Regions from separate parts of the Gilliamella sp. B2911 genome, predicted to be linked through region 1. Evidence: riboswitches for the same ligand, from Rfam matches in the RefSeq annotation. Region 1 holds a riboswitch; each other region holds the start of a gene.
What was found. Region 1 has a riboswitch for thiamine pyrophosphate ahead of thiB (thiamine ABC transporter substrate binding subunit). Riboswitches for the same ligand answer to the same signal wherever they lie in the genome.
Positions count from the first base shown of each region.

Region 2: another riboswitch for thiamine pyrophosphate. It lies ahead of tenA (thiaminase II); the one in region 1 lies ahead of thiB (thiamine ABC transporter substrate binding subunit).
Region 3: another riboswitch for thiamine pyrophosphate. It lies ahead of thiM (hydroxyethylthiazole kinase); the one in region 1 lies ahead of thiB (thiamine ABC transporter substrate binding subunit).

Region 1 is NZ_JAFNNA010000012.1:81,590-88,577, forward strand. It holds gene J3U27_RS09925 (hypothetical protein) at 1-1,013, shown strand, start outside; gene argS (arginine--tRNA ligase) at 1,417-3,150, opposite strand; TPP riboswitch at 3,668-3,776, shown strand; gene thiB (thiamine ABC transporter substrate binding subunit) at 3,817-4,815, shown strand; gene thiP (thiamine/thiamine pyrophosphate ABC transporter permease) at 4,830-6,410, shown strand; gene thiQ (thiamine ABC transporter ATP-binding protein ThiQ) at 6,388-6,988, shown strand, end outside.
Region 2 is NZ_JAFNNA010000009.1:2,448-9,435, forward strand. It holds gene J3U27_RS08230 (hypothetical protein) at 252-665, shown strand; gene asnA (aspartate--ammonia ligase) at 908-1,900, shown strand; gene tenA (thiaminase II) at 1,947-2,591, opposite strand; TPP riboswitch at 2,644-2,732, opposite strand; gene J3U27_RS08245 (DUF1161 domain-containing protein) at 2,769-3,173, opposite strand; gene J3U27_RS08250 (hypothetical protein) at 3,309-3,542, opposite strand; gene J3U27_RS08255 (SemiSWEET family transporter) at 3,945-4,208, opposite strand; gene J3U27_RS08260 (PLP-dependent aminotransferase family protein) at 4,608-6,011, opposite strand; gene pdxS (pyridoxal 5'-phosphate synthase lyase subunit PdxS) at 6,121-6,988, shown strand, end outside.
Region 3 is NZ_JAFNNA010000002.1:305,018-312,005, reverse strand. It holds gene rpe (ribulose-phosphate 3-epimerase) at 1-662, shown strand, start outside; gene J3U27_RS03445 (phosphoglycolate phosphatase) at 655-1,350, shown strand; gene trpS (tryptophan--tRNA ligase) at 1,374-2,369, shown strand; gene trkA (Trk system potassium transporter TrkA) at 2,484-3,845, shown strand; TPP riboswitch at 3,900-4,001, shown strand; gene thiM (hydroxyethylthiazole kinase) at 4,054-4,839, shown strand; gene thiE (thiamine phosphate synthase) at 4,839-5,480, shown strand; gene thiD (bifunctional hydroxymethylpyrimidine kinase/phosphomethylpyrimidine kinase) at 5,492-6,304, shown strand; gene J3U27_RS03415 (heavy-metal-associated domain-containing protein) at 6,501-6,707, opposite strand.

The DNA.
Region 1 (6,988 bases):
CTGGCGTTACTGCTACTGGTCGTTTAAGTTTATCTATTGTCGATAAAAACAATCGGCCTGTATCACGTAATACTGTTTTAACGACATGTACTGATTCTGCACCTTATAGAGTTACGTTATCCAGTACTAACGGTACATTATCAACTCGTTACGGATTTCCTAATCGTAGTACTTTCAGTGCCCGTAGTGAGACTTATTACGTCAATCCAAAGTCTGGTACCTCAGTTTGTGCTAAAGTTAATTTTGCCAAACCTAATTTAAAAAATGGTAAGCGTGGTGATTCTACTTATAACTCTCGTTGGGATTTTGCTGGTCCGGTTTCGATGTGGGACCCTGCTAATGGTTTTCTCACTCAGTCAACTGACCCGTTATCTTACCGTTTAAACTTTCCTACAACTGGCGCTGATGGATTGTACTTTGATTTACTCATTTCTGATAGTAGTCAGCCATTGTCTTGGTCTCCTGTTTCTCATGGAGGTATCACTGCTACTATGTCTAATCCTACTGCTACAAGCGTACGCGTTACTTTAACGGGTCCTTACGCTACCGAATCCCAACAGGCTTCATCCTATCCTGATCGTATTTCCACTCCATCTTTGCCTCAGACCTTCGAGTTGGTCGGTCGTGACAATAATGGTATTCCTGTTGTTAAATATGGTTTTACTTTGAAGCAGTGGTTCGTCAACCGTGCTATGGTGCGCAATTATTCTGATACCTTATCTTGGTGTAATCGTCTTGGTTATCAACGTCTGCCTAGCAGACGTGATTTAACTAATGCATATTGGGAGGATGTAGCCAATCCTACTTTCTTATCTGATAATCATTACATACGTCGTATAGGTTCTGGTTTTTTCTCGGAGTGGGGTAAAATGGATGATTATTCAGGCGTTGGCTTCAACTACTATTGGTACTTGACTAGCGACTCGTATTATAGAGTCAAACATGTCGTGACCACACAGGACGGTTATGTGGATTGGCAGTACTCCGGCTACGGTCTTTGCGTCTATCCTTAGTATTTATTTTTTCGTCCTTAATCTTTAGTGCCGAAGGTTGGGGGTGAGGAAAAAAGTATTAAGCAATTAAAAGTAAGCTACGAGCCAACGTCGTTTAGCCATAAAAATCGATTTTGTGGCTTAGCGACGTTTGAATTACCAGCGGGTTTATTTTTTTATTACAAAAAAAGTTGAGGAGCGGGGTTTTTGGGGTTCTAAATCCTACTTTTTAATATTGTTTTATATGAATAATCCAGCTTTAAGTTGTGGTGTTTAGTTGTGTTTTTATATCAAAAAGTTGAGGATTTTTTGGGGATAAATTTCGTTTTATAAAACTTCCCTCAATTTTAAACGCTGAAATTTTTAAGATGTTTTTAAGTGGCGATATACCACCGATATTGAGCAATATCGGTGGCTGGTTTTGTTACATTTTTTCAACCGTTTTAATACCAAGCATATCTAAACCGGTTTTAAGGGTTTTTGCTGTTAAAGATGCCAGTTTTAGACGGCTATGTTTCAAGTCTTCATTTTCGGCTGCCAAAATTGGGCAGTGCTCATAGAAGCTAGAAAATAGGGTGGCGATATCATACAAATAGGCGCACAGCACATGCGGTGTGCCTTCTGCAGCGACTGTTGAAACGGTTTCATCAAATTGAATTAATCGAATTGCTAATGTTCGCTCTTTGTCCGTGCCTAAATTGATATTACCAGTTAAGCTATCTTCGTTGATATTTGATTTTCTAAACACCGACAGTACGCGTGTATAGGCATATTGTAGATATGGTGCAGTATTGCCTTCAAATGACAACATGTTATCCCAATCAAAAACATAATCGGTGGTACGATTTTTGGATAGGTCGGCATATTTCACTGCGCCAATCGCTACTGCATCAATCACTTTGGCAAGTTCTGTTGGAGAAAGATCGGGATTTTTACTTTTAATGAGTGCTTCTGCACGCTCTGTTGCTTCGTCAAGCAGGTCGTTTAATTTTACGGTATCACCTGAACGAGTTTTAAACGGCTTGCCGTCTTTACCTAACATCATTCCAAACATGTGGTGTTCAAGTTTTAAGGATTCTGGTACATATTTCGCTTTATGTACGATATCCCAAACTTGTTCTAGATGTTGGTGTTGACGTGAATCGGTATAATATAAAATACGTTCAGCATGAAGTGTTTCGTAACGATATTTTACACAGGCAATGTCGGTTGTTGCATAAAGATAGCCACCATCACGTTTTTGGATAATAACGCCCATTGGTTCGCCTTCTTTATTTTTATATTCATCTAGAAATACGACGATGGCACCGTCACTTTCAACCGCTAATTTTTTCTGTTTTAGATCGGCAACAATGCCTGGTAGCATACTGTTATAGATGCTTTCGCCCATTGTATCTTCAACCGATAAGGTGACATTAAGGCGTTTATATGTGGCAATGTTTTGTGTCATGGTGATATCCACCAGTTTTCGCCACATTTCACGGCAATATTGGTCACCACCTTGAAGTTTTACGACATAATTACGGGCTTTTTCGGCAAAGGCTTCGTCTTCGTCGTAATGTTTTTTCGCTGCGCGATAGAACGATTCTAAATCTGAAAGTTCCATGTCATTGGCATGTTCGTTTTCCATTTTTTCAAGATAGGCGATTAACATCCCAAATTGGGTTCCCCAATCACCAACATGGTTGGCACGGATAACATTATGACCAAGAAAGCTTAATACTCGGACACTAGCATCACCAATAATAGTTGAGCGTAAATGGCCGACGTGCATCTCTTTTGCTACGTTTGGTGCAGAGTAATCAACCACAATAGTTTGTGGTTTGGCTGGTAAAGTAATATTCAGTTTATCACTATTTAGCGCGACTTCGTTTTGTTCAGCAATCCAACGATCTTTTAAAAAGATATTAATAAAACCAGGACCGGCGATCTCGATTTTATCGGCAATATCATCAATATCAAGATGTTGTAAAACTTTTTCAGCTAATGCTCGTGGTGGCATTCCCAATTTTTTAGCGGTAGACATGATACCATTTGCTTGGTAGTCACCAAATTGGGCTTTAGCTGATTGCTTGATTAAAGCGTCGCAGTTTTTATCAGCACCCGCCATAATCATTGCTTGAGAAACACGTTGTGTTAATAGTTGTTGAATATTCACACTGAACCTAATCGATTAAAATAAAATGCCCAATATAATACTGATAAATTGATAAATTGTCACTGTGGGATTAGTTAAGGACAAGTAAATAGCTGATTCTTTTATAAACAAAAATTTTTTTATTTAGATGTAATTTATTAACTTAATTATAAAATAGATAAAAAAATAAAGAGAAAACAGGTGCCGAAATTTATTTAACTACCTGATTATCAATATCCTTTTGCTCTTTTCAACGTTGGTGTTTGCTCAAGACCATCTGCAAGAACTCAGATTCACAATTGACAAAATACTATGATAATCATGGTGAAAATATCCTTTAGAATGAATATGCAAAACTCACTCACTCCTTAAATAAGCAAGAAATCGATTTTCTGATTACAAATGGGGCTAAGCGGGAATTTTATCAAGCTATCAGATTGATCAAGGGCAGTTACTCTTTTCCAAAATCGTAGATAAGTTTGTAGGCAACCGTTGAGGGTAACTATTTACAATTATACCTTCACCCTCTAAACTAATGTCGTTCTCAACGGGGTGCCCTAGTGGGCTGAGAGTGTCAGATTGACTGACATAACTCGTCGAACCTGAACTGGATAATGCCAGCGGAGGGATTTGAGTTATTATATCTGCTCAAACCTTTTGTCTTTTACCTATTTTTTTGGAGGCAAAATGTTTTGTAAAAACTTTTTACTACCTGTTATTTTTCTATTTTCACTTTTTAGCCCATTAGCCAATGCAGAAATGCCCACTTTGACGGTTTATAGCTATAATTCATTTATGTCACAATGGGGACCCGGTGAGGCAATCAAAAAAGGGTTTGAAGCCCAGTGCAATTGCCAACTTGAGGTTGTGACATTAGGTGATGGTGTGTCAGTTTTAAATCGTATTCGCCTTGAAGGCGATAAAACGAATGCGGATGTTATTTTAGGGTTAGATAACAACCTATTAGAGCAAGCCAAACAAGCGAATATTCTTATTCCTCATCAAATCGCTAAACCCGACAATCTCAACACCAATTGGTGGGATGATAGTTTTATGCCTTATGATTTTGGTTATTTTGCTTTTATCTACAATAATAACAAAGTCAAAAATCCACCTCATTCTTTACATGAACTGGTTGAAAATAAAGCCGGTTGGAAAATCATCTACCAAGATCCAAGAACCAGTACACCAGGACTTGGTTTACTATTTTGGGTAAAAAAAGTTTATGGTGATAAAGCAGCAGAAGCTTGGCAACAAATCGCTAAAAACACGGTGACGGTCACCAAAGGTTGGAGCGAAGCTTATGGTATGTTTTTAAAAGGCGAAGCGGATTTTGTACTTAGTTACAGTACATCGCCAGTGGCACATATCATTAATGAAAACGAGCATCACTACGAAGCAGCTATTTTTGATGAAGGACACTATCGTCAAGTTGAAGTCGCCGGAATTATTAAATACAGTCAAGAAATTGACCTAGCGCGCCAATTTTTACGTTATTTGCTGACACCTGAAGTCCAACACCAATTTGCTGAGAAAAATGTGATGTATCCGATTATCAAAACGGATCTACCTAATGCCTTTGCGCAAATTAATTCGGTCAATAAATCGTTAGAATTTGAGCCAGCAGAGATTGAAAAACATCAAAAAGCTTGGATTCGAGAATGGCAATCGGCAATTAGTCAATAGATCCCGTATCGTCAATGTTAAAATTTAAATCGTTATTACCCGGAATAAGTGCTGCGAGCTTAATACTCATCATTTTAAGCTCGGCACTTATTGCTATTTGGCGATTTGCCTTGGAGTCAGGAAATTTGACGATTTATCTTGATAGTTATGTACTTCATATTGTTTGGATCACTTTTTATCAAGCTTTGTTATCGACAATACTTTCGCTGGCATCAGCAATATTAATGGCTAAGGCGCTCTCCTTTATTGATTTTAAAGGTAAAAAGTTACTGATAAAAATAATGCCAATTACCTTTATTTTACCCGCTTTAGTGGTTGTGACAGGGTTGTTGTCGGTATATGGGCAACAAGGTTTACTGGCTTACATTTGCCAAGTACTGCATATCCCATTTTCATTTCCTATTTATGGCTTGCAAGGTATTTTGTTGGCTCATGTTTTTTTGAATTTTCCTTATGCTTGTGTGCTCTTTTACAAAACATTAAACAGTGTTGCTATAGAACAAAGACAGTTAGCGGCACAACTTAATTTTTCAACATTTACCTATTTTAAATTACTTGAATGGCCGTTACTTCGTAGACAAATATTACCTATGGCAGCACTTATTTTTATGCTCTGTTTTTCGAGTTTTGCCATAGTGCTTGCATTGGGTGGTGGTCCAAAATACACCACGTTGGAAGTGGCTATTTATCAAGCGGTGCGAGACTTTGATCTATTACAAGCCGCATTGCTATCTTGCGTGCAGTTGGTTTGCTGTATTGTTTTTATCAGCTTGATGCAGAAAATAAATAGAAATGATAGAAAGCTGAGTGTTAAATTTAGTCAGTCCAACTATCAATTACCGATAACCAATTGGCTAAAAATGATTAGCATGATCATTATCGTAATAGGGGGATTATTTATCCTGTCTCCGATGATTACCATACTTTTTCAAGGTTTCTATTTTTTCCAAATCTCATTACTCACATCGATGTTGCAACAAGCCTTACTCTATTCAATCCTTATTGCTATAGGTTCCGCTATGATAGCGATGTTACTTGGGTTACTTTTGCTATGGACCAATTGCCGACTATTGATTAACCAACAACGTCAATTAAGTAATCGGCTTATGCTGGTTGCCTCACTGATATTAGCCATACCAAACATGGTATTAGCATCGGGATTGTTTTTATTGTTATTTGGTTATAGTCATCACACTGTTTTTATCTGCTTATTAATTATGGTTTGTAATGGGTTAATGGCGCTACCTTTCATCCTTAAAAATTTAGCTACGCCGATGTATGATATTACTGCACGCTATTGGCAATTAACCCAAACCCTTAATATCAATGGTATAACGCATTTTTATTTGGTCGATTTTAAGGGGTTAAAAAGCCTTATGTTGATGAGTTTTGCCCTTGCTGCCATATTGTCATTGGGTGATTTTGGAGTAATTGCATTATTTGGTGGGGAATCAGTGAGCACTTTGCCGTATTATTTATACCAACAGATATCGCATTATCACTATCAAGAAAGTATTGTGACAGCAGCGATATTATTACTTTTATCCTTTAGTTTATTGGTTGTGATGGATTATGATCGAACTTCAAAAAATTGAATATCAATATGACAACTTCAACATGCACTTTACGCTAAATATTGCTGCTAAAGAGCGGGTTGTTATTGTCGGACCAAGTGGCGCGGGCAAAAGTACATTACTTAGCTTGATTGCGGGGTTCATCTTTCCTAAATCAGGACAAATCATCTTAAATAACCAAAATGTCACGACAACGTTACCCGGTAAACGCCCTGTCTCGATGCTATTTCAACAAAATAACTTATTTAGCCATCTAACGGTTGAACAAAATATTGCTTTAGGCATCAAGCCGACATTAAAACTGAGTCGAGCTGAACAAACGACTATTAATGATATACTGGTTCGTGTCGGGCTGGAAGGCTTTAACCATCGCTATCCCGAACAGCTATCGGGTGGCCAACGGCAACGCGTGGCTTTGGCTCGCTGTCTTATACAACATCGTCCTATATTATTATTAGATGAGCCATTTTCTGCTCTTGACCAAGCTCTGCGCTTTGAAATGTTGGCATTGGTGAATCAGGTTTGTAGTGAATTTAATCTGACCTTAATGATGGTATCGCATTATTTGGATGAGTCACTTAGCCATTTTTCCCGCTGTG
Region 2 (6,988 bases), on a different contig from region 1:
CTATTTAATTTTTAAATACATATCCTCTCCCTTTACGAAAGGATTTTATGCAATAACTTATCTGATCATATTTCATCCATTCGTAAGTCTGAATTTTTTCTAAATGATAGTTATGATCTTTTACTACATTTCTATTTTAATTAGTTTTTGTTCGTTTTATAATCAATCCCCTCAACTTCTTACAATCTTCGATTTTTAATAAAAACAATGTGTTAATTAAGAGTAAATTTTCAACGCAAGGGAGTATTAACATGAATGATGGGTTAAAACTAGAAAAAATAAAAGCCTTATTTGAAAAACTTGAATTACCCGATTTTAATAGCTCATCAATAATTTATGGTTCTATCCACCCAAAACTTTGGAGATTTGCACTTTTTCAGGGCGCAGCCGCTTTTGATATTAAACACTACCTTATTTATTTTAATTCCGATGAAATTATTTTAATTGGCTTAACTCTCGGTGCAGATTTAACGAATGATGTTATTCGAATACCAATGACGTCAATTTCAAATTTCAAGTTCAAGAAAGGCTGGATTACCAGCAAATTTGAATTTACTATGGCTGGAAACAAAAGGTATCCATTTATAGTACCTAATTTTGTGTTCATCGCAAAATGGCAAAAGCCAAATTTAACCCATATTGTTTCCACCTATTTTAATCAATAATTAACTCAATTATCTTTTACCTATATGATGAAGCATAATTACCTAATATATTGTATTATTGGGTAATTTGATTTCATTTTTTACGTTTAATGTGTGATGCAGTCCTTGCCCGCATCGGAAATCCGTGAATTTGATTATAGTGCTTAGCGTTTTATAAAAAGTCCGTATATGTTCTAACTTGCATATTTCTGTTTTCTAGTTTAATTTATCGTCACTAACCCATTCACTTTTTGAGATGAGACATGACGATATCATTTAAAGAGCAGCAACAACGGATCAATTTTGTTAAACAATTTTTTGCTGAGCAATTAGCTAATAATTTATCACTAATTGAAGTTCAAGCCCCACTTTTAAGTCAAATTGGTGATGGTGTTCAGGATAATTTATCTGGAACTGAGAAGGCGGTTCAGGTTAATATTAAGAGTATTCCTGATGCACAATTTGAAGTGGTTCATTCACTCGCTAAATGGAAACGCAAAATCTTGAGCCAACATAATTTTCCAGTTGGTGAAGGTATTTATACCAATATGAAAGCACTTCGCCCTGATGAAGATAAGCTCTCCCCTATTCATTCTGTTTATGTCGATCAATGGGATTGGGAAAAAGTGATTCGTCCTGAAGATCGCAATCTTGCTTATTTAAAACAGACGGTAGAGAAGATTTATAGTGCCATTAAGGCTACAGAAAAAGTGGTTTCAGAAAAATATCATCTTTCTTGTTTTTTACCAGAGTCGATCACTTTTATGGATAGTGAGCAGTTATTAAAACGTTATCCTAATTTGTCACCAAAAGAGCGCGAAAACGCGATTACTAAAGAGTTAGGCGCAGTATTTTTAATCGGTATTGGCGGTGATTTGTCAAATAAAGAAAAACACGATGTGCGCGCCCCTGATTATGATGATTGGAGTAGCGATAATGAGATGGGTTCTAAAGGATTAAATGGTGATATTTTAGTTTGGAATCCAGTTTTAAATAGTGGTTTTGAAATTTCGTCAATGGGTATTCGCGTCGATCCTGAGACGTTAAAGCGTCAATTAAAATTAACCAATAATGAAGATCGCCTGCAATATGCTTGGCATAAAGCATTAGCTAATGGTGATTTTTTACAGACAATTGGTGGCGGGATTGGACAATCTCGACTAACTATGTTGCTTTTACAACAACATCATATTGGGCAAGTCCAAGCAAGTGTTTGGGATGATGTAACCAAGCAAAACTATCAACAACTTTTATAATTCATGCTCAGCATGTTTTATCTAAACTGGTAAAACATGCTGTTTACTAGTCACTTTTATCTAATGCCATTTGCCAAAAATTTATTTCCAGTTGCGTCGCTTGCTTAAATATTTGGCTTAATTGTTTAAATCGGTTTTCACTAATATTAAGTAATTGTCCTTCTATCCAAGCAATTTCTTTTTGTACTGCTTGTTGAAACTCCTTACTGGCATACATCTCAATCCAAGAGCGATATGGGTTGTTTTCGTTCCAACCTTGAATCCAATTAGCAATCATGCCATACCCAATTAAACAGGGCGCCATCGCTATGTGTATATCTAATATATCGCCGTGTAATCCTATATCAAGCACATAACGTGTATAATCACTATTGGCTTTGGCTTCCTTTAATGTGCTTAGTTCATATTCAGATATGTGCCATTTTTTGCAATATTCAATATGCAGATCAAGTTCAACTTCAACAATGGTTTTTAAACTCTCTAATGATTGCCGAATTTGAGCAATATCGTGACTTTTATATACTGCAAGTCCCCAAGCTCGGGAAAAGTTGATTAAAAAAAGATAATCTTGTTTCAGGTAGTATTGAAAACAGGTTAAGTCTAATGTGCCTTTTCCTAATTGTTGAACAAAATCATGTTGAATATAGTGTTTCCACTCGCTTGATTCAATCAGTGAGTTAAATGATGGCATAATGACTCCTTTTTTGACAAATTCGCTATAAGGAGTTAAACAGATTTCTATAATAGACGTGTTTTAAACTCCCTTCGTCGGTATTAACCGAATCAGGTTCAACGGGTATAATCTCAGCCTATAGCACCCCGGTTAAACAAATTATAAAATTTATAAAATGGTTACTTAAATTTCTCTTTATTCTGCTTTTTGTTCAGTTTCCTGAGATTCGGTAGAAGTCGGCTCTGGAGTTTGAACTTTTTCTACTGGTGCCGAAGCTGGCGTTTGAACTGGAGCGTTACTAGGGCTGTCGCTCTCGACAGGTTGTGGTGTGATTTCAACAGGTGTTTCAGGCTCATCTTTAACTGATTTTGATGATGGTGTACGAATATAAACAATGCTTTGTTTACCTCGATCACATGATCCAACGATTTTACCTTCAATATTTTGTTCACCTTGAGGAACAAGTTTTAATTGGAAGCTATTTTCATTAACACCGTTATTTTTAATTTTTTCGGCGATATTTGCACTAATTTCGTCACAATTGGACGCAGATGCAATAACTGGGAGACCTAATAATAAAACTACTGCTAACTTTTTCATGATCTTTCCTTAAGATTATCGAGTAACTGATGCATTATAAAACGATTGTTTAAACTGTCCATATCGTTTTGAATAACGCTGCAAATAAATTTTATCAATAGATTTGAAAAAGCTAGCTTAGTATAGATTTTTTAGTTAATTCTGCTCTTGGTGTTGGTTTTCGAGTAATTTTAATTTATCTAGAACCCATGAGCGAATATCGGATAATTCGGCTTCAGATAATTGATTTACAAAGTCTCTTTTTGCGTGGAGTTGTTTGCGATCTTCTTCAGTCAAAACCACACCTTTTAAATTTAATAATACCTCTTTACGGTACATTGAGTAGATAAAATCTTTTATCAAATCATCGGAAAGATTAATATCAGCCATGGTGATTTCCTTATTTTATAAAACTCATTTGTTAATCATCAAATTTAGTTAATCTTTATATAAATAACATTCTGATAGATTTTGAAGATGAATCCAGCCTAAAAAATAGGCTGACTTTTACTATAGTCTAATCACTATTAGATAACAATAGTAAATCGATAAATTAAATTAATTGATTAAATTATTCACTTTATTATTTGATAAGTATTTAACAAACCTGTTGATAACTCAATAACAATATAATAATTAATAAGTTATATGCAAGGTTAATTTTTAATCTTCTCTGATTTCTCAATTTTTGAGTAACCATTATCTAGCCTATTTCACAAAAATTGTGATTATAAAAAAATACAGCATATATTATGCTGTATAAAGAAAATATAAGGGAGTTAAAACAAGAATTTATAAAGCAGTAATAAACGCGGTTAAACCAAATAATACTCCTGGAAAATTAGCTATTGCAATTGGCCAATCCTTTTTTTGTCGTAATAAGCCATAACAGACCCATAATGAGCAGTTAATTGCTGCCGCTAAAGGTTGAGTTGGATTAGCTTTAAATCCATGAAGATTGTCGATAATTTGTGGGATATACGATACGTACATTCCTAATGATGCAAGTGTTGCGATAACACCCAAATAGTGAAAAGCTTTTGGAGAAAGATTCAAAATCAGCCTACCTGCTTATATATGAAAGGAGCAAATAATCTAACATATATAACAAGTGAGTTAAATATTGGTGTACCGTGGTTTCAGATAATATTTTGTAAATAAAATGATAAGATTTTTTATGTGAATCTATTTTAAGTAATCGGATATGGTTTTTAATAATAAATGTTATTGCTACGAAGGCCTTATATCAAACGCAAATTGTTATATCAAATGATGTAGCTAATAAGGCATAAAAACCGCGATTTTTTGATAGTTTTGTGATTATTTAGCTGAGATTCAATCCAATAATGAGATTTGAAGTTTACCGATTAACCCTGCCTTGTTTGTCTGGGCAGTTATGATCTATTTATTAACGCCAAATACCTGTTAGAACAATCAATAAAAACTTAGTTCGCTTTATCTCATCAAATCTTTTGCAAAATGACCATAACTTAAACGTATAGCGCCAACTCGATCCCCAAAGTCAGTGCCTTGTGACACTATTATATGCTTTGCTAGTAATTGATTTAAAATAGCCAACTCCTGCGCCTGACTGCTAACGGGCAAATGGGCATATAGATGAAAACCGCCTGTGGGTATCTGGTAATTGATGTCACCTTTAAAATAGTCATCAAGCCAATCTACTAGTTGGTTAGCCTTCTGTTTTAATTGCTGGCATAACCATTCTTGATGGGATTGGTAGTGATGAGTCAAATATTCTTCAGCTAAAAGTTGCGGTAATATACTTAATCCTGAGTCAATGTGATGCCTTATATTGGCTAGTTTTTCGATAATTTCTTTCGGAGCAATCATCCAACCAATACGTATGTTGCGACCAATATATTTGGATAATGATCCTAAATAGATAACTTGATTACTGGTATCATATTTTTTTATCGGGTCGATATGACTCTTTTGCTCAAAAGTTAACCCACTATAAGCATCATCCTCAACAATACCAATACACTGCTTTCGACAAAATGCCAATATCTGTTTTTTTCGATGATTACTCATCACACATCCCGTTGGATTTTGAAATATTGGATTTAGAAATAACCATTTAATTTGCCGTTCTAAACTGACTTTTTGTAAACTCTCTAAGGTTATCCCTTCAGCATCACACTCAATACCATATAACCGCAAACCTGCTGCTTGAAATAGTGGTAATGAATAGAAATATGAAGGTGATTCAATGCCTATTGCATCGCCAGGTTTTAATAATCCTTGAGTAATTAAAAAGAGGGATTGCTGCGTTCCTGAGGTTATTAAAATTTGATCGGGATCAACCCTCATGCCAAATTGGTTCAACATATAATTGGCGATCTGCACTTTGAGTGTGGGTAGACCCAATTGCAATGTGTCGCTTTGCTTTTCATAAGCAACCATTTCATGAGAGGTGATATTGGGTAACATTAATTTGGGCATCATATGAGTTGGTAAATCGCCATTAGCCAAATCACAGATGTTCGCCATTTGCTGACGAGTCTGAAATACTTTTTGTTGATATACACTTTTGCGATTTTGATAGAAATGGGCTGGCAGTCGCCAGTTAATGGTGGAGTAAGCTTGAAGCCCCCATTTTTGATCATTAATAAAGGTTCCACTACCCTGCTTACGAACCAATATATTTCTTTCAGTTAAGATATCTAGCGCATGGACAATAGTTGAGCGGTTAACGTGCAGATTTTTAGCTAACTCTCGCTCTGATGGTAATCTCTCACCCGCTATTAATACCCCTTGTTCAATGTAGTTTTCAATCAACTGGACCACTTTTTTAAATAGTGCTCCGTCAAAAGCCGCTAATTTTTGTTTATTCCACATCGTCTATCAATTTTTTGATTTATGCATAATTGGATGGGTTAATTATAGTCCAATTGGCTGTTTATTGAAGCAATTTTATTTTGAATAATACTTTATTTAATTAGGAGTAATCATGAAAACAGGTACACAAACAGTAAAACGTGGCATGGCACAGATGCAAAAAGGCGGTGTGATTATGGATGTAGTTAATGCCGAACAAGCAAAAATTGCTGAGCAAGCAGGTGCAGTGGCTGTAATGGCTTTAGAACGTGTTCCCTCTGATATACGCGCTGCTGGAGGCGTAGCACGAATGGCTGATCCAACAATCGTTGAAGAAGTGATGAAAGCAGTCACCATACCTGTTATGGCAAAAGCACGAATCGGTCATATCGTTGAGGCACGCATTTTGGAGTCCATGGGCGTCGATTATATTGATGAAAGCGAAGTGCTGACACCAGCGGATGAACAATATCATTTATTGAAAGATGAATTTACCGTACCTTTTGTTTGTGGTTGTCGTGACTTAGGCGAAGCACTGCGTCGAATTGGTGAAGGTGCTTCGATGCTACGCACCAAAGGTGAACCAGGAACAGGTAATATTGTAGAAGCAGTAAGGCATATGCGCCGAGTAAATGAACAAATTCGTTTAGTTGTTGGTAAATCAAAAGATGAGTTGATGACATTTGCTAAAGAGATTGGTGCACCTTATGAGTTGATATTACAAATCAAACAACTGGGTAAACTACCGGTTGTTAATTTTGCTGCTGGTGGCATTGCTACGCCTGCTGATGCTGCATTGATGATGCAACTTGGTGCCGATGGTGTGTTTGTTGGTTCAGGTATTTTTAAATCGCAAAATCCGGAAAAATTCGCTAAAGCAATCGTTCAAGCAACAACATATTTTGACGATTATCCAAGATTAGCTGAACTTTCAAAAGGATTAGGTGAAGCGATGAAAGGTATCGAAATCAGTAAATTAAGCGAATCTGAAAGAATGC
Region 3 (6,988 bases), on a different contig from region 1:
TTGCACCATCAATATTATCCGCTGATTTTGCTCGTCTTGGAGAAGATACGCAGAAAGTATTAGACGCTGGTGCCGATGTTGTCCATTTTGATGTAATGGATAACCATTTTGTACCAAATTTGACGATGGGTAGTATGTTTTGTAAGGCTCTTCGTGATTATGGTATTAAGGCTCCGATTGATGTTCATTTGATGGTTTCGCCGGTTGAAGATTTAATTACCTCATTTGCCAAAGCTGGCGCAACTAATATCTCTATTCACCCTGAAGCTACTATTCACCTTGACCGTTCTTTGCAATTAATTAAAGATCATGGTTGCAGTGCGGGAATTGTACTTAATCCTGCAACGACGTTAGATTATTTAGATTATGTGATGGATAAAGTCGACATTATTTTATTAATGAGCGTTAATCCAGGTTTTGGTGGACAATCATTTATACCAAGTACTCTAAAAAAATTGCAACAAGTTAAACAGCGCATTATTGAGTCTGGCAGAAAGATTCGTTTAGAAATTGATGGTGGTGTTAAAGTTGATAATATCGCTGAAATTGCCAGAGCGGGTGCTGATATGTTTGTTGCTGGTTCGGCAATATTTGGTCAACCGGATTATAAAGCCGTAATTGATGCAATGCGTAAAGAATTAGAAGGTGTTAACCATGGCTAAGTTAAATGATATTCAAGCTATTGCTTTCGATTTAGATGGAACTTTAGTCGATAGTGTGCCTAGCCTTGCCTTAGCTGCACAAAAGATGTTAGCAGATTTGGAGTTACCCACCGTTACTAATGAGCAAGTAAAAAACATGGTCGGTAATGGCATTGATGTCATGCTCGAACGCGTATTCAACGTGATTGGTCGCAATCCGTCTAAAGAGGATTTCAATAAAGCGAAACAGTTGTTTAATCATCATTATGATAAGGTTATGGATGAGCAAACAACGCTATTCCCGCATGTTAAAGAAACCTTAAAAACGCTTTATGAAAATCATTATCCCTTAGCTTTAGTTACCAATAAACCTGCACAATTTTTACCTGCTTTATTGACGTCATTAGGTATTAAAGAATACTTTTCATTGGTACTTGGTGGTGGTGATGTGATTAAGTTGAAACCACACCCTGCCCCACTTTATCAAGTCATGGCAACCTTTGGATTGTTTAGTGATCAGTTGCTGTTTGTTGGTGATTCAAAGAATGATATTACTGCTGCTAAAAATGCTAATTGCCCGACTGTAGCATTAAGTTATGGTTATAATTATGGGGTGTCGATTGCATCTAGCAAGCCTGATTTTTTATTTGATGATTTTAAAGATATTTTAACCTTATTACCTCAGCCAAAGGCTGATGCAAAAAAATAATGAGTATAAATTAGGAATAAATTATGAGTAAACCAATTGTATTTAGTGGCGCTCAGCCATCAGGAGAACTAACATTAGGCAACTATTTAGGGGCTTTGAAGAATTGGGTGTCTTTGCAAAATGAATATGATTGCGTTTATTGTATTGTCAATCAACATGCGATCACGGTCCGTCAAGATCCTAATAAGTTGCGAAAAGCAACACTTGATACGTTAGCGCTTTATTTGGCGTGTGGTATCGATCCACAAAAAAGTACTATTTTTGTTCAATCACAAGTACCAGCTCACGCTGAATTAGGTTGGGCGTTGAACTGTTATACTTATTTTGGTGAACTGAGCCGTATGACGCAGTTTAAAGATAAGTCATCTCGTCACTCTGAAAATATTAACGCCGGGCTATTTGATTATCCAGTATTAATGGCTGCTGATATTTTGTTATATCAAGCTAATTTAGTTCCTGTAGGTGATGATCAGAAACAACATCTCGAGTTATCACGTGATATCGCTATGCGTTTTAATGCACTTTATGGCGATATTTTTACTGTTCCTGAGCCGTTTATTTCTAAAGTAGGTGCTCGTGTGATGTCTTTACAAGATCCAACCAAAAAGATGTCTAAATCAGATGAGAATCGTAACAATGTTATTGGTTTACTTGAGAATCCGAAAGATGTCGAGAAGAAGATTAAACGGGCAATGACCGATTCAGACGAACCACCTGTTGTACGTTATGATTCAAAAAACAAAGCCGGTGTTTCAAATCTGTTAGATATTTTGACAGGTATTACAGGTAAGCCGATTGCTGAACTTGAAAAAGCGTTTGAAGGCAAAATGTATGGTCATCTAAAAACCGAGGTGGCAAATCAAGTTATCGAGATGTTAACCGGTTTACAAGCAAAATATCATCAATATCGAGATGATGAAAATTATCTTCTTTCAATTATGCAAGAAGGAGCACAAAAAGCTCGCGCTAAAGCAGAGCCTACGTTGAAGAAGGTTTATGACGCAATCGGTTTTGTATAATCTAAAATAAGATTGCGATTATTACTAAATAATATCAAACGGCTTTAATTGATATGAGCTCTATTGTTCTAATAATGAGTTAGCTTGAGGCCTTTTGATTATAATAGGTTTATTATGAAAATTATCATTCTTGGTGCAGGCCAAACTGGTAGTGCACTTGCTGAATATCTAGTAACTGAAAAGCAGAACGATGTGACTGTCGTTGATGAAGATCATGATAAATTGCAATCTTTGCAAGAGCGTTTTGATTTACAAGTCATTTGCGGTAAATCCTCTTACCCACAAGTATTAGAGAGTGCTGGCGCGGAATCAGCCGATATGTTAGTTGCCGTTACCAATTCTGATGAAGTCAATATGATGGCTTGTCAGATTGGGCATGTGATGTTTAATATTCCACAAAAAGTTGCTAGAATCCGTGCTCCTGAATATAACGATGAAAGATACCCATTCTTCAATAAAGATTGTATCAACATCGATCATATTATTGCTCCTGAAAACTTAATTACAAATCATATTAGCCAATTAGTTCAATATCCTGGTGCTCTACAGTTTGCTTCGTTTTATGATAATCGTGTATGTTTGGTTGCTGTAACCGCTTATTACGGTGGTGCGTTAGTGGGGAGCGAACTGTCCGAACTTAAAGAGCATTTACCACATGTCGAAGCGCGTGTTGTTGCTATTTATCGTCAAAATCGTTTTATTCGCCCAATAGGTTCGACTTTAATTGAAGCTGGAGACATGGTTTATTTTATTACCCCTCCCCTCAATATTAAAGCAGTAACCAGTGAACTACAAAGGCTAGAAAAACCTTATAAACGTATTATTATTAGCGGTGGCGGTGGCGTTGCCATTGCTTTAGCTAAACGTTTAGAGAATGATTATCAAGTTAAGTTGATTGAACGTAATGCAGAAAAAGCTGAATTAATAGCTGAGCAGTTAGTTAATACCACCGTGTTACATGGAGAATCATCAGACCAAGAATTATTATCACAAGAGCAAGTTGAGTTAACCGATCTGTTTGTGGCGGTCACTAGCGATGATGAAGCCAATATTATGTCATCTATGCTGGCAAAAAGAATGGGGGCAAAAAAAGTCATCGTTCTTATCCAGCGACAAGCCTACTTAGAATTGATTAACGATAGTGTTATTGATATCGCGATTTCACCACAACATGCCACTATTTCAGAACTACTAAGCCATGTTAGGCAAACGGGTGTAGTTAAAGTTGTCTCATTACGCCAAGGTGAATCGGAAATTGTCGAAGTAGTTGCTCGTGGTGAAGCGGAAAATTCAAAATTAGTCGGTAAAAATATTAACAGTTTAAAATTACCTTCAGGTGCTACGATTGGTGCCGTGGTTCGTGGTGAAGATGTAATTATAGTAAATACGGATTTAATGATTGAAGATGGCGATCATTTAATAATTTTCTTACCGGATAGACGAGCCATTAGTGATATAGAAAGATTATTACAATAACTTGTTTAATTTTTAAACTCAGTTCATAATAGATTCAATTTTATCCAAATTTGTTATTTAGACTCGGGGTGTTTTTTGTTAGAGCAAAAAACTGAGAATTTACCCGTTGAACCTGATCTGGATCATGCCAGCGTAGGGAAGTCTCTGTCTTAATTACCGCTTTTGACACATTCTTCCCTTAATATTATTTATTAGATAAGGAAAGAATATGTCGGTCATTAAATTATTTTCAAATCAAGATGCCATTCCTTTTATTGAGCAAGTTCATCAGAAGCGACCTTTAATCCATTGTATTACCAATGATGTGGTACAAAATTACACCGCTAACGTTCTTTTGGCGATTGGGGCTTCACCAGCGATGGTGGTAGCTGAGCAAGAAGTTGAGGACTTTGTTGCCATTGCAAATGGTTTGTTAATTAATATTGGCACGATCAATAGTCACAGCGCTAAAAGCATGTTACTAGCCGCCGCAAAAGCTAATCAAACTCCTTGGGTATTAGATCCTGTCGCAGTTGGAGCAGCATTGAAATATCGTACTGAAATTGCTAAGCAATTATTAACATTTAAACCGACAGTTATTCGAGGAAATGCTTCAGAAATTCTAGCATTAAGTGGTCAACAATCATCATCAAAAGGGCCTGATGGGCTGGATTCTACTGATTCTGCATTAGATGCGGCAATGCTATTAGCCAAGAAATATCAAACCATTGTTGCAATAACAGGTGAGACCGATTATGTCACAGATGGTGAGCAGGTTTATAGCATTGTTGGGGGTGATATCGCGCTAACACAAGTAACTGGTACTGGTTGTTCATTATCTGCGATTGTGGCAGCATTGATTGCAAGTTCTGAAGATCATTTAAAGGCTACTGCTTCAGCCTGCTTTATGATGAAAAAAGCGGGTGAACTTGCTAATAAACAGCAAGGGCTAGGTACTTTTGCTATGTCAATTATTGACCAACTTTCTCTTTTCACCACAAATAAGGATTTTTGATGAAGAAGCAACTTGATTTAACACTCTATTTAGTACTTGATCCAGTACTTTGTGATGGCATAAATGGTATGGTTAATACCACTAAGTTTGCAGTTGAAAATGGTGTTACTGCCGTTCAATTACGTTCAGAACAAGAATATTCAGGTAGAAATTGGTATAAAGCCGCCCAAGCTTTAAAAGAAGTATTAATCGACACTCAAGTTCCACTATTGATTAATGATCATATTGATATAGCTTTAGCTGTCGATGCCGATGGTGTTCATGTTGGACAAAGCGATCTACCTGTCGAAGTTGCACGACGATTAATTGGAGAAGATAAATGGATAGGGCTTTCAGTCTCTAATTATTCGCAACTTGAGCGCGTTCCTTGGCAACTAGTCGATTATCTAGGTATTGGCCCTATCTATCCAACCCCCACCAAAAAAGATGCAGCAAAAGCAATAGGCATCGCCCAATTGACTGAACTTGTTAAAGCAAAACAATGCCCTGCCGTTGCGATCGGTGGTATCGGTGTAAACAATTTAACTGAAGTGATTCAAACTGGCATTGAAGGTATTGCCGTTGTATCCGCAATTTGCGGGCAAGGAGATATTGCTAAGGCCACATCTGATTTGATTAGAAAAATAAGACAAGCAAGATAGGAAATTAAACCATGACAACAGTTTCATTAACTATAGCTGGTAGCGATCCTAGTGGCGGTGCAGGTATTCAGGCCGATTTAAAGGCCTTTTCAGCGCTTGGCGCTTATGGGATGTCAGTCATTACTGCTTTAACCGCACAAAGTACACAAGGTGTTAATAGCATATACCAAGTGCCACCCGAATTTGTTAAGGCTCAATTTAACACACTTTATCAAGATATCCATATTGATAGCGTTAAAATCGGTATGCTGATGAATAAAGAGATTGTAACCACGGTTAATCATCTATTAAGCAATAATCCTATTGCCAATATTGTTCTTGATACGGTAATGATAGCCAAAGGGGGGCATCCTTTATTGAGAAATGATGCCATTACCGCTATTCGAGAATTGCTATTACCATTAGCCACCATCATCACCCCTAACCTTCCAGAAGCAGCAGCATTACTTGATTGTCATGAGGCACAAAACGAAGATGAAATGCAACAACAGGGTTATGAGCTACTCAAATTAGGCTGTCAGGCAGTATTAATGAAAGGGGGACATTTGCCAAGTCAAGAAAGTCCGGATTATCTAATCACGCCAACAAAGATCATCAGAATGGCATCACCACGTATCCAAACTAAAAACACTCATGGTACAGGTTGCACATTATCGGCAGCTATTTCAGCATTACTACCAAAATATGAGTTAGAAGAAGCCGTTAAACAAGCAAAAAAATACCTACAAGGTGCCATTGAAAATGCAGATAATTTGAAAATTGGTAAAGGAATTGGACCTACTCACCATTTTTATCAATGGTGGGACACCGCAGGAAAAGGCTAGAAAGCTAAATGTAGTATTTTCGGCAAACGCTATTTTCAACAGCTATATACTTCATCGACAATCCGTGCCAATGAAGTATATGAAAACTTTTTTAGTGCATCATCTAGTAAAATAGAGGCTATTGGATATTTGTATTATCTAGTATTTAAGCGATTGTCTTAATCGTTTAAAATGAGAAATTGTAAATAGTATTGCCTTAATACGAAATACCCACAAACTCAAACCCCGCTTGATTAACGGCTTGAATTGCAGCTTCTTGTGAGATAGTACCACCTTCTATATCAACCTCATGCTTCGCTAAATCAACGGTCACTTTAGCTTTAGGATCAATATCATTAATTGCTTTAATAATGGTTTTAACACAATGTTGACAACTCATATTATCGACGATTAATTTCATCATTATCCCCTTTTGTTATCTATAATTCATCTAGTGCAACGTTGGAACATCTATAATTAAAATAAATTTGTCTGTCATATAAAGTATAGTGATTATATTACGCCAATAAGCCTACAAAAAAAACACCTCAGAATAGTGAAAATTTATAAGATTTATATCTGTTATTAATAAAACGTAATGATTGAGCGTTTCTGCTCCTTTATACTCAAATAAACCATGGTGCCAAGAAAAATAAGCAAGGTTATCCTTCAAGAATAAAAATTGAATAACAGAAATAATCGACT